DNA from 4 places in the Serratia sp. TSA_198.1 genome. Region 4 is predicted to be linked to each of the others. Evidence: predicted binding sites of a transcription regulator. Region 4 holds the regulator's gene; each other region holds the start of a gene.
What was found. The regulator LexA, encoded in region 4, represses DNA repair genes until DNA is damaged. The targets are predictions, from matches to a motif close to TNCTGTATGTACATACAGNA.
Positions count from the first base shown of each region.

Region 1: the regulator LexA is predicted to act here: its motif matches at 1,585-1,604, upstream of rmuC (DNA recombination protein RmuC).
Region 2: the regulator LexA is predicted to act here: its motif matches at 2,078-2,097, upstream of mutH (DNA mismatch repair endonuclease MutH).
Region 3: the regulator LexA is predicted to act here: its motif matches at 1,457-1,476, upstream of ACUTSW_RS05350 (metal-dependent hydrolase).

Region 1 is NZ_JBQZFP010000005.1:19,365-23,140, reverse strand. Features, by position in the region: gene udp (uridine phosphorylase) at 1-549, shown strand, start outside; gene ACUTSW_RS18820 (hypothetical protein) at 760-903, shown strand; gene ACUTSW_RS18815 (DedA family protein) at 1,000-1,530, shown strand; gene rmuC (DNA recombination protein RmuC) at 1,662-3,209, shown strand; gene ubiE (bifunctional demethylmenaquinone methyltransferase/2-methoxy-6-polyprenyl-1,4-benzoquinol methylase UbiE) at 3,289-3,776, shown strand, end outside.
Region 2 is NZ_JBQZFP010000002.1:74,514-78,289, forward strand. Features, by position in the region: gene ptsP (phosphoenolpyruvate--protein phosphotransferase) at 1-893, opposite strand, end outside; gene rppH (RNA pyrophosphohydrolase) at 906-1,433, opposite strand; gene mutH (DNA mismatch repair endonuclease MutH) at 2,130-2,816, shown strand; gene ACUTSW_RS11755 (TerC family protein) at 2,912-3,628, shown strand.
Region 3 is NZ_JBQZFP010000001.1:1,138,703-1,142,478, forward strand. Features, by position in the region: gene ACUTSW_RS05340 (HdeD family acid-resistance protein) at 1-320, shown strand, start outside; gene hxpB (hexitol phosphatase HxpB) at 384-1,049, shown strand; gene ACUTSW_RS05350 (metal-dependent hydrolase) at 1,499-2,047, shown strand; gene ACUTSW_RS05355 (L-cystine transporter) at 2,229-3,620, shown strand; gene kdgR (DNA-binding transcriptional regulator KdgR) at 3,748-3,776, opposite strand, start outside.
Region 4 is NZ_JBQZFP010000009.1:54,921-58,696, forward strand. Features, by position in the region: gene plsB (glycerol-3-phosphate 1-O-acyltransferase PlsB) at 1-792, opposite strand, end outside; gene ACUTSW_RS23525 (diacylglycerol kinase) at 942-1,310, shown strand; gene lexA (transcriptional repressor LexA) at 1,429-2,037, shown strand; gene dinF (MATE family efflux transporter DinF) at 2,139-3,476, shown strand.

The sequences.
Region 1 (3,776 bases), on a different contig from region 4:
CCGTCTACCTCGATCGCCGTTGAAGAATTGGCGCAACTGGGGATCCGTACCTTCCTGCGTATCGGCACCACCGGGGCTATTCAGTCGAACATCAACGTCGGCGACGTGCTGGTCACTACCGCGGCGGTTCGCCTTGACGGCGCCAGCCTGCACTTTGCGCCGATGGAATTCCCGGCCGTGGCCGACTTTGCCTGCACCACCGCACTGGTCGAGGCCGCCAAGGCCAGCGGCGCCACCACGCATATTGGCGTGACCGCGTCTTCTGATACCTTCTATCCGGGCCAGGAACGTTACGATACCTATTCCGGCCGCGTCGTCAGCCGCTTTAAGGGCTCGATGGCAGAATGGCAGGCGATGGGCGTGATGAACTATGAAATGGAATCCGCCACTCTGCTGACCATGTGCGCAAGCCAGGGCCTGCGTGCCGGTATGGTTGCCGGCGTGATCGTCAACCGCACCCAGCAGGAAATTCCAAACGCAGAAACCATGAAAAACACCGAAAGCAAAGCGGTGCAGATCGTGGTTGAAGCGGCGCGCCGCCTGCTGTAATCGCCTTCCTCCCTTCAACGGGCCGCCAACGCGGTCCGTTTTTCCATTCAGCCCTAATCTGTTACGGTGATACCCGTCGTCTTTCAAACTGCGGTTGGCAGCAACGTGAAAGCCAGGGTGTATCTAGCTATCAGCGCCCCCTTTTTACCTGTTGATTTCGGCTTTGCTGCCCAGGCGGCGATTTTTTAGACAATAACGGCGAGGACGTCTATGGCAGCCCAGATTCTGCTTCTTCCTTCACAAACTCTGCCTGATGGCGGCATTAACGTCCGCGATCAATACGGTTTACCGGCCGCTGGTTGGAAGCGCAATCCGGCCTGGGTCGACGTCAGCGCGAAGTGCAACTGGCGTTAACCTCGAGTAAACCGCTACGCGTTTAGCCGGAGTTTAACCTGCCCCGGCCGGCATTGCGTATCCTTGGCACAGGAAACCTCGTATCAGGAGCCCGTATTGAGCCTCAACGACATTATCAACTGGGTCAGCGATGCCGTGCGTCAGCACGAAGGCTGGGCCATCCCCATTATTTTCTTCCTGGCATTCGGCGAATCGCTGGCGTTCTTGTCCCTGCTGTTGCCGGCCACGGTTATCCTGCTGGCGTTGGGCGCGTTGATTGGCGAGAGCGGTATCGCTTTTTGGCCTATCTGGGCCGCCGCCGCCATAGGGGCATTTTTTGGCGACTGGCTTTCTTACTGGATCGGTTACCACTATCAAGACCGTGTGGCGCACATGTGGCCGTTATCGCGTAATCCGCAGTTGCTGGACCGCGGCCATGCGTTTTTTGAACGCTGGGGCGTGCTGGGCATTTTTATCGGCCGCTTCTTCGGGCCGCTGCGCGCGGTGGTGCCGCTGGTCGGCGGTATCTGCGGCATGCCCCAACGTTACTTCCAACTGGCGAATATCACTTCAGCGATGATCTGGGCGTTCGGCATTCTTGCGCCGGGAGCCTTTGGCATCAAGTGGTTAACCCAGTGGTTTGGCTAGTTTTTGCCTGACTTGCGCGGCGTTTCGCAATATTGCGTTGCCGGTGCAAAATCAGACTGGACATCCATACAGCATCCCCTTAACGTGACGGGCAACGGGCGCATAAACGGCAAGGCGTAACAGGAGGCAGGGTGGATACCAGTTTGGTTTACGGTGTGGGCGGGGTAGTGGTCGGCATACTGTTGGGGTGGTTGATCGCCAGCCTGCGCATGCAGCAGGCCCATGCGCAGCATGAAACCGAGCTGCGGCTGCTGGAACAGTCGTTGCAGCAGGCACAGCAGGAAACGGCGGCCCGGCAGGACGTTCTGCAACGCAATGAACAGCAAATGCGGCAAACCGATTTGGAACTGCGCAATTTGCACAGCCAATTGGCGGCCGGGCACGAAAAGCTGCAACAACTCAATCACTGGCGCACCGAATGCGAACTGCTTAATCAGGAGCTGCGCGCCCAGCGTGAGGTCAACAGCGCTCAGGAAGCCGAACTGCGGGAAGTGACCATCCGTCTGGAAGAGACCCGCATGGCGGCGGAAGAGAAGCAGCGTTTGCTGATCAACAGCGAACAACGGCTCACCACCCAGTTTGAAAACCTGGCCAACCGCATCTTCGAACACAGCGGGCGCAAGGTGAACGAACAGAACCAGCAAAGCCTGGATCGCCTGCTGCTGCCGTTGCGCGAACAACTGGACGGTTTCCGCCGTCAGGTGCAGGACAGCTTTGGCCAGGAAGCCCGCGAACGCCATACCCTGACCCATGAAATACGTAACCTTCAGCAACTCAACGCGCAGATGGCACGTGAGGCGATTAACCTGACCAAGGCGCTGAAAGGTGACAATAAAACCCAGGGCAATTGGGGCGAGGTGGTGCTGAGTCGGGTGCTGGAGGCCTCGGGTTTGCGCGAGGGGCACGAGTATGAAACTCAGGTTAATGTGCGGCTGGATCATCAGAGCCGTATGCAGCCTGACGTTATTGTGCGTCTGCCGCAGGGCAAGGATGTCGTGATCGATGCGAAAATGTCGCTGGTCGCCTACGAACGTTATTTCAACAGTGAAGACGACGCGGAACGCGAGGCGGCGCTTAGCGAGCATATCGCCTCGTTGCGCGGCCATATCCGCTTGCTGGGGCGCAAAGATTATCAACAGTTGCCCGGCCTGCGTTCACTGGACTATGTGTTGATGTTTATTCCGGTGGAGCCGGCTTTCCTGCTGGCCATCGACCGGGAGCCGGAATTGATAAGCGAAGCGCTTAAACACAATATTATGCTGGTCAGCCCGACCACGCTGTTGGTGGCGCTTCGCACCATCACCAACCTGTGGCGCTATGAGCACCAGAGCCAGAATGCTCAGCGCATTGCCGACCGGGCGGCACGGCTGTATGACAAGATGCGGCTGTTTGTCGACGACATGTCGGCGCTGGGGCAGAGCCTGGACAAGGCCCAGGGGAGTTATCGCCTGGCGATGAACAAACTGAGCGAAGGCCGTGGTAATCTTATCGGCCAAACCGAAGGGTTCCGCGCGCTGGGGGTTGAGGTGAAACGACCGATCAATCCGTTGCTGGCACAGCAAGCCGGCGCGCAGCATTATGATGAAGATGAGGCAGCGGATGACGATGACGTCAGCGCGTTGCCGCAGGCGGAAGACGATGATTCCGCCGAAGAACCACGCTCCGCTTCGCAGGCATGACAGCCGCCTTGAGGTGGGGTATTCCGTGGGGTTCTGGTACACTCGACCACACAAAATTGACTGAATAGCAGGCAGGACAATGGCAGATCAATCGCAGGAAACCACAGATTTCGGTTTTCGCACCGTAGCTAGAGACGAAAAACAGGCCATGGTGGCAGACGTTTTTCATTCGGTAGCGGCAAAGTATGACGTGATGAACGACCTGATGTCGTTTGGCATCCACCGTATCTGGAAGCAGTTTACCATTGACTGCAGCGGCGTGCGCCGTGGGCAGCGCGTACTGGATCTGGCCGGCGGCACCGGCGATCTGGCCGCCAAGTTCTCCCGCATGGTCGGTGAGCAAGGGCAGGTAGTGCTGGCGGACATTAACGACTCCATGCTGAAGATGGGCCGCGAGAAGCTGCGCGATCGCGGCATTATCGGCAACATCAGCTATGTGCAGGCTAATGCCGAAGCGCTGCCGTTCCCGGATAACTATTTTGATTGCATCACCATTTCCTTCGGCCTGCGCAACGTCACCGACAAAGACAAAGCGCTGCGTTCGATGTTCCGCGTGCTGAAGCCAGG
Region 2 (3,776 bases), on a different contig from region 4:
AAATCGCTGGCGCGCTCGCGCATATAGGTGTCTTGCAGGCTGGCGAACTGGGCGGCAAAGACCTCGATCACCTGTTTAACCGCCCATTCCGCCACGGAACCGGCGTCAATTTCGGCAAACAGCTCGCGCTTGAGGCGGGCGTCGTTCAACAGGTGAGAATACAGATCGAAAATCGCCGCGCTCTCTTTTTGCGAGCTGGCGGCAAAGCGCTTGCTGAAACGGCGGAATTCCGCGCCCGCTTCTTCCAGCGCCTGCGTCAGGCGTTCCCGCTCGCTCACGGTATCGAGCGTCGAGGCCTTGTAAACCTGATCGAGCGACGGCTGGCTGCTGTCCTGCCAACCTTCCGCCACCGCTACGCCGGGGGATGCCGCCAGCGCTCGGATGCGGGTCTGGCGATATTGGCCAAAAATGGCGTTAAGCTGCGATTGCGAGAGGATCCCGGCCATTTGCGTAGCCAGAGTCACCATGAAGGATTCTTCGCTTTCGTCGAACTGGCGCAGCTCACGCTGCTGCACCACCAGCACCCCCAGCAGTTGGCGGCGATGAATAATCGGCACGCCCAGGAAGGATCGGAAACGATCCTCCTTCACCTGAGGTATGTATTTGAAGCTGGGGTGGCTCTGCGCATCCGCCAGGTTTATCGGCTCTGCACGGCGCCCGACCAACCCGACGATGCCTTCATCAAATGCCAGCGCGATAGCGCGCCCGCGCGGTTTTTTCAACCCGCGCGTCGCCATCAGGTAGTAGCAGCGGCGATCGTTGTCTGCCAGATAAATGGAGCAGACTTCCGTATCCATCGCCAGACAGGTTTCATTGACCAAAAGATCCAGCGCATCTGTCAGACTGGCCGCCGCGGCCACCTTCTCAACAATTTCTCGCAAGCGCGTGAGCATAGTCGGCTTAACTTAACCTCTCTTCCGGCGATAGGCGGGGGGCTGCCGCTGTGTTGCCTGCTCCTGCATCGGCATCACGGTGACGGCGAATTCTTTCATCACCCGGCGGTAAACGTCGCGTTTGAACGACACCACCTGGCGTACCGGATACCAAAAACTCACCCAGCGCCAGCCGTCAAACTCCGGCGTGCTGCTGCGTTGCATATTGATATCCGCGTCATTGCACATTAACTGCAACAAAAACCATTTCTGCTTTTGGCCGATACATACCGGCTTTGTGTCCCAACGCACCAAACGTTTTGGCAATTTATAGCGCAACCAGTTGCGGGTTGAGGCCAGGATGCGCACATCCTTTTTGCTCAGCCCCACTTCTTCGAACAGCTCACGGTACATTGCCTGTTCTGCGGTTTCGCCAGGGTTAATCCCACCTTGGGGAAACTGCCAGGAGTGTTGACCGTAACGGCGAGCCCAAAGGACCTGCCCCTGACGATTACAGATTACGATACCAACATTCGGGCGGTAGCCATCATCATCGATCACCGGACTACCTCGATAAGCTTAATTTCGCATAGATGTACTGATTGTTTCACACAAGCTACAGGCGGTAAACCACTGCTTTGCAGCGCCGTAAACCGGATAACATTGGGATAACTCACAGATAATGGCAAAGTTATAAACATGCGAGGCGATTTCACGGCAGTTTTATTCACTTTTTCTGTGGATAGGTGTGTGAAGAACTCAAGGGATAAGCTGGTACAACTCTGACGAGCCTAAAAACACCGTTAAAACCAATTCAATATTATTCCAATAAAAACAACAATATATATTATTATCAACAGGTATAAACAGGGCGGAAATGTGATCTGTGCACGGTTAGGATCTTACCCTGGCGAAAGATCCACCAACGTCGTTTTTATCCACAGATTATCCGTATGAGTTACGCACAAAACGGACAATTTCGCAAAAAAATGCCCGCGTCAAGGCTGTAAATCGAACCAGTGATCGGGAAAAATTTGGGTTATCCCATAAATCTGTGGATAAATAGGTGTAAGATCCTGTTTATTGTCGGTGGCTTCAGGTGCACAAGCGCCGGAGGGAATTTGTTTCCTGCGCGACGGAAGAAAAAAAGTCATGAAAAATCATGCTGCTATTAGTCTATTCCCGTGTCTTTTCCAGCCGATGTTCGCTGTGCACAAATGCAGTACATTTTTCAATCAAATATGACGGGCTTGCATTATGGCGTTTTTATCCCCTCTTCCCCTTCCGCCGGAAAACGAACGGCAGCTGTTTGAACGAGCACAGCAGCTTGCCGGCTTTACCCTGGGTGAACTGGCCGCGCGTGCCCAGTTGCCGATCCCCAAGGATCTGAAACGCGATAAAGGTTGGGTGGGCATGCTGCTGGAGCTGTACCTCGGCGCCATGGCGGGCAGCAAACCGGAGCAGGATTTTCCCGAACTGGGCATTGAGTTGAAAACCATCCCGATTGACGCTGCCGGCAAGCCGCTGGAGACCACCTTCGTCTGTGTAGCACCGCTTACCGGCAACAGCGGCGTTACCTGGGCCAGCAGTCATGTACGCCATAAGCTGGCGCGGGTATTGTGGATACCGGTAGAAGGCGAGCGACAAATCCCGCTGGCGCAGCGGCGCATAGGATCACCGCTACTGTGGAGCCCGAGCGCCGCTGAAGAAGAGATGCTGCGCCGGGATTGGGAGGAACTGATGGACCTGATCGTGCTCGGCCACGTGGAGCGGATCACCGCTCGTCACGGAGAGGTACTGCAACTGCGGCCCAAAGCGGCCAACAGCAAGGCGTTAACCGAGGCCATCGGCGAACAGGGCCAGCCTATCCTCACGCTGCCGCGCGGTTTTTATTTGAAAAAAAGCTTCACCGGCGCGTTATTGGCAAGACATTTCTTAATATGATCCTCTTTGTTTAAGCCATGTTTAGCTAACAGTGTCGCCGTACCAATAAACGCGTATAATTCAGCCTTTGCTTTTTATTAAGGTGTGGCTTGGCAATGTTCGATTGGATTATGGATCCCAATGCCTGGTTAGCGTTAGGTACGCTGACCATTCTTGAGATCATTCTGGGTATTGATAATATTATTTTCCTGTCTCTGGTGGTGGCCAAACTGCCGAAAGCGCAGCAGAACAAGGCTCGCCGTATCGGTCTGGCCGGCGCCATGCTGATGCGTCTGGGGCTGCTGGCTTCCATCGCCTGGGTGATCCGCCTGACCCACCCGCTGTTTACGGTGATGGACCACAGCATCTCGGCGCGCGATCTTATCCTGCTGCTCGGCGGGCTGTTCCTGATCTGGAAAGCCAGCAAAGAGATCCACGAAACTATCGAAGGGTCCGATGAAGAGCACCACACGAAAGTGAACGGCTTCTTCGGCGCCATCGTGCAGATTATGTTACTGGATATCATCTTCAGCCTGGACTCGGTGATTACGGCGGTAGGCCTGTCCGATCACCTGTTTATCATGATGGCGGCGGTGGTGATTGCGGTTGGGGTAATGATGTTTGCCGCCCGACCGATCGGCGAGTTCGTTAACCGCCATCCTTCAGTGAAAATGCTGGCGCTGGCGTTCCTGATTCTGGTGGGCTTCACGCTGATGCTGGAAAGCTTCCAGGTACATATTCCGAAAGGTTACATCTACTTTGCGATGTTCTTCTCGATGTCCGTCGAAGCGCTCAACCTGATGCGCGGCAAGAAAAACCAGGCCCCAGAGTAACCTCTACGGGAGCGTGCGAAAGCCGCTCCCGTTTGCATTTTTATCCTTCCTTCAACTCTTCTGCGTACTTTCTCTTACCAAGATAAGGACTTATCCGAAACACGAGGTATCCAGAGTTTGCTAATCTTGGAAGAAGACTCTTTTCTGC
Region 3 (3,776 bases), on a different contig from region 4:
CGCGCCGCAACTGTTCCACCACTGTGATCCTGGCGCTGGACAGTGCGTTGGAGGGCGTATTGGGCGACAAACCTCTGTGGCGGCGCTTTCTGTTTTTGATCCTCGACCCCAACCTGTGGATGCTGGCGGTGTTGCGTAGCCGCGGAGAGACCATGACCTGGACGCCGGGGTTGGTGCTGGACTATGCCCGCATGCTGCAGCAGGTTACCGAGCGGCAGCACCAGCGCTGGTGGTCAAAACTGCGCGATCTGTGGCGTATCCTGCGTTTCGGCAAGGCGCCCAGAGCGAATGCGACGCAATCCGGCAGGCAAAAATTTTAGTCTGGTTCCCGGCGATGCTAAAGTGGTGGCACATTCACCGACGCCGGCAGGAGCTCATCGCTAATGGCCTATTCGCAACGCATTGAAACCGCTATTTTTGATATGGACGGTTTGTTGATCGACTCAGAACCGCTGTGGCTACAGGCGGAACTGAATATCTTTGGCGCGCTGGGGCTGGATCTGTCTGACCGCCATAAACTGCCGGACACCCTCGGGCTACGCATCGATCTGGTGGTGAAAATGTGGTTTCAGGCCATGCCGTGGCAAGGCGTTTCGCTGGAGGAGGTCTCCGCGCGGATTATTGAACGTGCCATTGAGCTGGTACACGAAAAAAGGCCGTTGCTGCCGGGCGTGCAACAGGCGTTGGAACTGTGCCGCAGTCTGGATCTGAAGATTGGCCTGGCCTCCGCATCGCCGCTGCACATGCAACGACAGGTGTTGAAGATGTTCGATCTGGCGGGGTATTTCGATCAACTGGTGTCCGCCGAATATCTGCCTTACAGCAAACCGCACCCGGAGGTTTACCTTATCGCCGCCGAACGTCTCGGCAGCGATCCGTTGCGCTGCATCACGCTGGAAGACTCGTTCAACGGCATGATTGCCACCAAGGCCGCGAGAATGCGTTCAATCGTCATCCCGGCGCAAGAGTATCGCCACGACACGCGCTGGGCACTGGCGGACCATAAACTCGATACCCTCGAACAGCTTACTCCCGGCCATCTGGCGTAATCTTTCGCGGCGGCGTTATCGCGCTGCCGCCCTGCCTCTCTCTTTTATCCCCTGGTTCCTCCCGCTAATTTTCAAAACCCTGCCTTAGCCCTGAAAATAAATAAAACATTATTTCATTTTTATTGAATTAATGTACCGGAATATCTATGCTGAGGCATCAAGAAAGCGCCGGGTAGCCGGTAAGCGCTGTCACTGCCACGCAGCGCAACTCTGCCGCTCGGCGCTTTCTCCCGCAGGCCTGCAGTCGAGATGCATTCGCTGGAGGTAGTCAACGCATTCCTTACGATCATCCACGGCATCCACAACGGTCAATGCTTAACCTTTTACGTAACAACTCGTTGTAAAACCGGGTAAAACAAACAATTAGTTACAGGGTAACCGCTTCCGCAACTGTTAATTTTCCCATATACTGGATAAATTAACAGTTTATCAGCCGGAACAACAACAGCATGACCGCGGAAGGACATCTTATTTTCTCTGTCGCTTGCGCGATTTTCGCCAAGAAGGCCGAGGTGACACCGGAGCTGGCCACCGGCGACTGGTGGCACATTATCCCTGCCGCACTGCTAACCTCACTGCTGCCCGATATCGATCACCCCAAATCGGTCCTGGGCCAACGCCTGCGCTGGATTGCCATTCCCATCTCCCGAGCCTTCGGGCATCGCGGTTTCACCCACAGCCTGCTGGCGATCGCCGGCGGTATGGCGCTGTTCCAGTTAGATGTGCCGCGCAGTTGGCCTATCCCGCCCGACGTGCTGCATGCGATGATTATTGGCTATTTCAGCCACCTGTTGGCCGATATGCTCACCCCTGCCGGCGTACCCTTGCTCTGGCCCTGCCGCTGGCGCTTTCGCCTGCCGGTGCTAAATTCCCAGAAAGGCAACCAGTTGGAGAGAGCCCTTTGCCTCTGCCTGGTGGCCTTCGCTATCTATTGGCAAGGAGGGTGCACCATTCCTGTGCAGTCCTATTTTGAGCAAATCAAAAATATCAGACTGTGATCACAAAAACCGGCCAATAACCATTCACAAAGTATATTAATTAAACAAATTCATATTCAAAGTTATATAAAATTCCATTTGGATATAAGTGAGCCGTTGCGCAAACTGTTACGATATTTGATTCGCTACACCTTGGCGCGTAGCCGTTTTTATATAAGAAAAATGATTGGAGACATTGGGGATGAATTTTCCGCTGGTAATTAACATGGTGGTTTTTGTCGCCCTCCTTTTGCTGTTGGCGCAAACCCGCCATAAGCAATGGAGCCTGGCGAAAAAAGTACTGGTCGGCCTGGTGATGGGCGTAGTGTTCGGCCTGGGCCTGCAACTGGTGTATGGCTCGGATAACCCAGTCCTGAAAGAATCCATCAGCTGGTTCAACATTGTCGGTAACGGCTATGTGCAACTGCTGCAAATGATCGTAATGCCGCTGGTATTTGCCTCAATCCTGAGCGCGGTAGCCAAGCTGCACAATGCCTCTTCACTGGGCAAGATCAGTTTCCTGACCATCGGCACCCTGCTGTTCACCACGCTTATCGCCGCATTGGTGGGTGTGCTGGTGACCAACCTGTTTGGCCTGACTGCAGAAGGCCTGGTCCAGGGCACGCAGGAAAGCGCGCGCATGGCGGCTATCCAGAGCAACTACATCGGTAAAGTGGCGGACCTGACCGTACCGCAACTGGTGCTGTCGTTCGTGCCGAAAAACCCGTTCGCCGATCTGACCGGTGCCAGCCCAACCTCAATCATCAGCGTAGTGATCTTCGCCGCCTTCCTGGGTGTGGCTTCGCTGCAGTTGCTGAAAGACGATAAAGAGAAAGGCCAGCGCGTGCTGGTGGCTATCGACACCCTGCAATCCTGGGTGATGAAGCTGGTGCGTCTGGTGATGAAACTGACTCCGTACGGCGTACTGGCGTTAATGACCAAAGTGGTAGCCGGTTCTAACATCCACGACATCGTCAAACTCGGCAGCTTCGTGGTGGCATCTTACCTCGGTCTGGCAATCATGTTTGGGGTACACGCCCTGCTGTTGGCCTTCACCGGCGTTAACCCGGCGAAATTCTTCCGCAAAGTCTGGCCGGTCATCACCTTCGCCTTCACCAGCCGCTCCAGCGCCGCCAGCATTCCGCTCAACGTGGAAGCGCAGACTCGCCGCCTGGGCGTGCCGGAATCCATCGCCAGCTTCTCCGCTTCGTTCGGCGCTACCATCGGCCAGAACGGGTGTGCAGGCCTGTATCCGGCGATGTTGGCGGTTATGGTTGCCCCAACCGTTGGCATCAACCCGCTGGATCCGGTGTGGATCGCCACGTTGGTGGGTATCGTCACCATCAGCTCTGCCGGCGTTGCCGGTGTGGGCGGCGGTGCCACCTTCGCTGCGCTGATTGTACTGCCTGCGCTGGGCCTGCCGGTCACGCTGGTTGCCTTGCTGATTTCGGTCGAACCCTTGATCGACATGGGGCGTACCGCACTGAACGTCAGCGGCTCAATGACCGCCGGCACCGTCACCAGCCAGTTGATGAAGCAGACGGATAAAAGCATCATGGACAGCGAAGACGAAGTGGAACTGGCTCACCAGTAAATGTCGTCCGCAATAAAAAACCGGAGCTGCGATGCTCCGGTTTTTTTATGTCTGCGATAGCGGTTCATTTAAAGGATAAAGGCGCTCCCGTGAACGGCACACCTTAAGGCATCAACCACCGGCAGGATCAAAAGGGATAATCGTGGTAGCCCATTT
Region 4 (3,776 bases):
GCGCACCGTCTCGTACGAGAAGTCGGCGGCGATCTCTTCCATCAGCGCAATGGCGTTCTGCTGGGCCTTTTCATGGGAAATTTTCTTGCTGCGCGCTTCGTCCTCGACCGCTTTTTCGATCGCTTTGGACGCCAGCAGCTTATTGAACAGATCCTGACGAGCCGGCAGGCTTGGGCCGACGGCGGCCAGACGTTGACGCGAGAAATGCATGCGCGCCACGCGCGCCAGTTTTTGTGCGATAGTTTTGTCCGTGCCGTGTTCGGTCGCCATTCGGCGCAGCGAAACGGTGTTGGAGAAACGCACGAAGCTGTCGCGGCCCAGCCACAGGACGGCGAAGAATTTCTGGACGCCGTTCAGCAAGCGCAGATGCGGCGTGCCGTGGCCTTCGCGGCCTGGGGAACGGCCAAACATCACCGACACCGGCAGCATCTGAATATCGAGATCCGGGTTGCTGCGGTGCAGATCCAGATAGTCGTGAAACAGTTTTACCGACTCTTCTTTCGGTGTGTAGTAGCGGAACACGCGCGGGCCGTCGTGAATAAACACGTGGCTTGGCAGTACGGTGCCGTCTATCTCCAGCGGATTGAGGGGGTCGGGCAAATCCTGCGCCAGGCACTGGGTGCGCAGCGTCAGTAAATCCGCCTTGGAATTATAAGGTAAAACATACAAAATCGGCCGTGAGGGATCCAACCCTAACTCCGTGACCGGATCTGAAGGGATAACCTTACTTCTTACCAACAATTTGAGTGGTAAATTCAATAATTTATAATAAATTTTACGCCAACCTGACATAACAACGTGAAGCCTCTTGTTAGCAATGCGCCGCAAGCATACCAGAAACCGGGTAGCAGATCTGTGGTGTTGGAAAACCGTGAGCCGGGAGAGTTTCCTGACCCAAGCTCTATAATTATGACTTACCTCTGTGAAAGGCACTAAAAAACATGGCAAACCAAGCAACCGGCCTGACCCGTATTATTAAAGCCGCCGGCTACTCATATAAAGGCTTTTCTGCTGCCTGGCAGCACGAAGCCGCATTCCGCCAGGAGCTGGTGGCGACCGTGCTGGCTATCATACTGGCGATCTGGCTGGATGTGGGTGTGATAGCGCGCATTTTACTGATCGGATCGGTGCTGTTGGTCATGATCGTCGAGATGCTGAACAGCGCGATTGAAGCCATTGTCGATAGGGTGGGCACGGAACACCACGAGCTTTCCGGGCGGGCGAAAGATATGGGGTCGGCGGCGGTAACGCTGACGATCATACTGGCGCTGTTTGTCTGGGGTTCGGTATTGTGGCAGCACTTTGCCTGAGTGGAACGCTCCGTTGCGGCGGGGCGCTAATCCCTGATTTTTATTCATTCTTCGGTTCCCAAGCCGCGCTTACCTGTATATACTCACAGCAAGACTGTATAAACAAACAGGGGGCGGAATGAAAGCATTAACTACCAGACAACAAGAAGTCTATGATCTGATTCGCGATCATATTTCGTCAACTGGCATGCCGCCAACGCGCGCCGAGATCGCCATGCGTCTGGGGTTCCGTTCGCCAAATGCTGCAGAAGAACATCTGAAAGCGCTGGCGCGCAAGGGCGTGATCGAGATCGTCTCCGGCGCTTCACGCGGCATTCGCCTGCTGATGGAAGATGAAGAAGGTTTACCGCTGATTGGCCGCGTGGCCGCCGGTGAACCGTTGCTGGCGCAGCAGCATATCGAAGGGCACTATAAGGTGGATCCTTCTCTGTTCAAACCGAGCGCGGATTTCCTGCTGCGGGTCAACGGCATGTCGATGCGTGATATCGGCATTCTCGACGGCGATCTGCTGGCGGTGCATAAAACCCAGGACGTGCGGAACGGCCAGGTAGTGGTAGCGCGTATTGAAGATGAAGTTACGGTCAAGCGCCTGAAAAAACACGGCAATGTGGTTGAACTGCTGCCGGAAAACAGCGAGTTCCAGCCTATCGTGGTCGACCTGCGTCAGCAAAATTTCACCATTGAAGGTCTGGCGGTCGGCGTGATCCGCAACGGCGACTGGATTTAATCGCTACGCCTGAACGTTGTCCTCTGATTTAAATCGCCCCAGCTCTGGGGCGATGTCATTTCTGATTCATTCAAACCTTACCGCCACGGGAACATTTCACTATGCGCCTGCTTTCTGCCTTCACCAGCGATACTGATAAAGCCCTATGGCGCCTTGCGTTACCCATGATCTTTTCCAATATTACCGTTCCGCTGCTCGGGCTGGTGGATACTGCGGTGATTGGCCACCTGGATAGCCCCACCTATCTGGGCGGCGTTGCTATTGGTGCCATGGCTACCAGCTTCCTGTTTATGTTGCTGCTGTTCCTTCGCATGAGCACTACCGGTCTGGCGGCACAGGCGCTCGGTGCACAGGATCCTCAGGGGTTGGCGCGCGCTTTTATGCAGCCGTTGTGGCTGGCGGTGTTGGCCGGTGTGGCGATTGTGCTGCTGCGCCACCCGTTGATCGATATGGCGTTGCAGATCGTGGGCGGCGATGGCGCGGTGCTGGAGCAAGCGCGGTTATTCCTCGAAATCCGCTGGCTAAGTGCGCCGGCGGCGTTAGCCAACATGGTGATCCTGGGCTGGCTGCTTGGCGTGCAATACGTGCGTGCACCGGTGATCTTGCTGATTATCGGTAACCTGCTGAATATCGTACTGGATATCTGGTTGGTGATGGGGCTGGGTTGGAACGTGCAAGGGGCGGCGACGGCGACCGTCATCTCTGAATATGCCACCCTGCTGCTGGGGCTATGGCTTGCCTGGCGGGTGATGCGCATACGAGGCATTTCCGCGCCGATGCTGCGCCAGGCCTGGCGCGGTAATCTGCGGCGCCTGCTGGCGCTGAATCGCGACATCATGTTGCGTTCACTGCTGCTGCAAGCGTGTTTTGCCTCACTGACCATCTTCGGTGCCCGGCTTGGCGGCGACGTGGTGGCGGTAAACGCGGTACTGATGAATTTGCTGACCTTCACGGCCTACGCGCTCGACGGCTTTGCCTACGCGGTAGAGGCGCATTCCGGCCATGCCTATGGCGCTCGCGACGACAGCCAACTGCGCAAGGTGTGGCGCGCCGCCTGTCGCCAGGCTTGTTTGGTGGCACTGGCTTTTGGGGTGGTGTATGCCGTTGCCGGGCAGCAAATCATCTCGGCATTAACCTCTTTACCCGAGTTGCGTACGCTGGCGAGCCATTATCTGCCGTGGCAGGTGGTGCTGCCGTTAGTCGGTGTGTGGTGTTACCTGCTGGACGGCATGTTTATTGGTGCGACCCGCGGCGCCGAAATGCGCAACAGCATGGCGGTGGCGGCCGTCGGTTTCGGCCTGACGTTGTTTACCGTCCCTGTATTAGGCAATCACGGATTATGGCTGGCGCTGGCGGTGTTTTTGTCGCTGCGGGGCATTGCGCTGGGCTGGTTCTGGCATCGTCACCGGCTGCGCGGTACCTGGTTTACGGTGCAATAAGTCAGAGAGTTTTATAGATAATTGAGTAATTTTTCTTATGTTTTTATTTATATTTGCTTACATGTTCACAAGCGACATGCCAGTCGGGTAGTACCTTGTTTGTTAGTGTCTTTTTCTGTTTAATTGTTTTTTTATGGCTTTTTATTCTGGTTTTTGTTTTTTTGTCGTTATCTGTGTCTACAATTAATCATGTGGCTGGCGAAATAAATGGGGGAGTGGCAACCCTTTGGTTAGCGGTAATAGACCATAAAAATTGCTTGGTTATACGCCCGGTCAGCACAGTATCAAACTGATTTACGA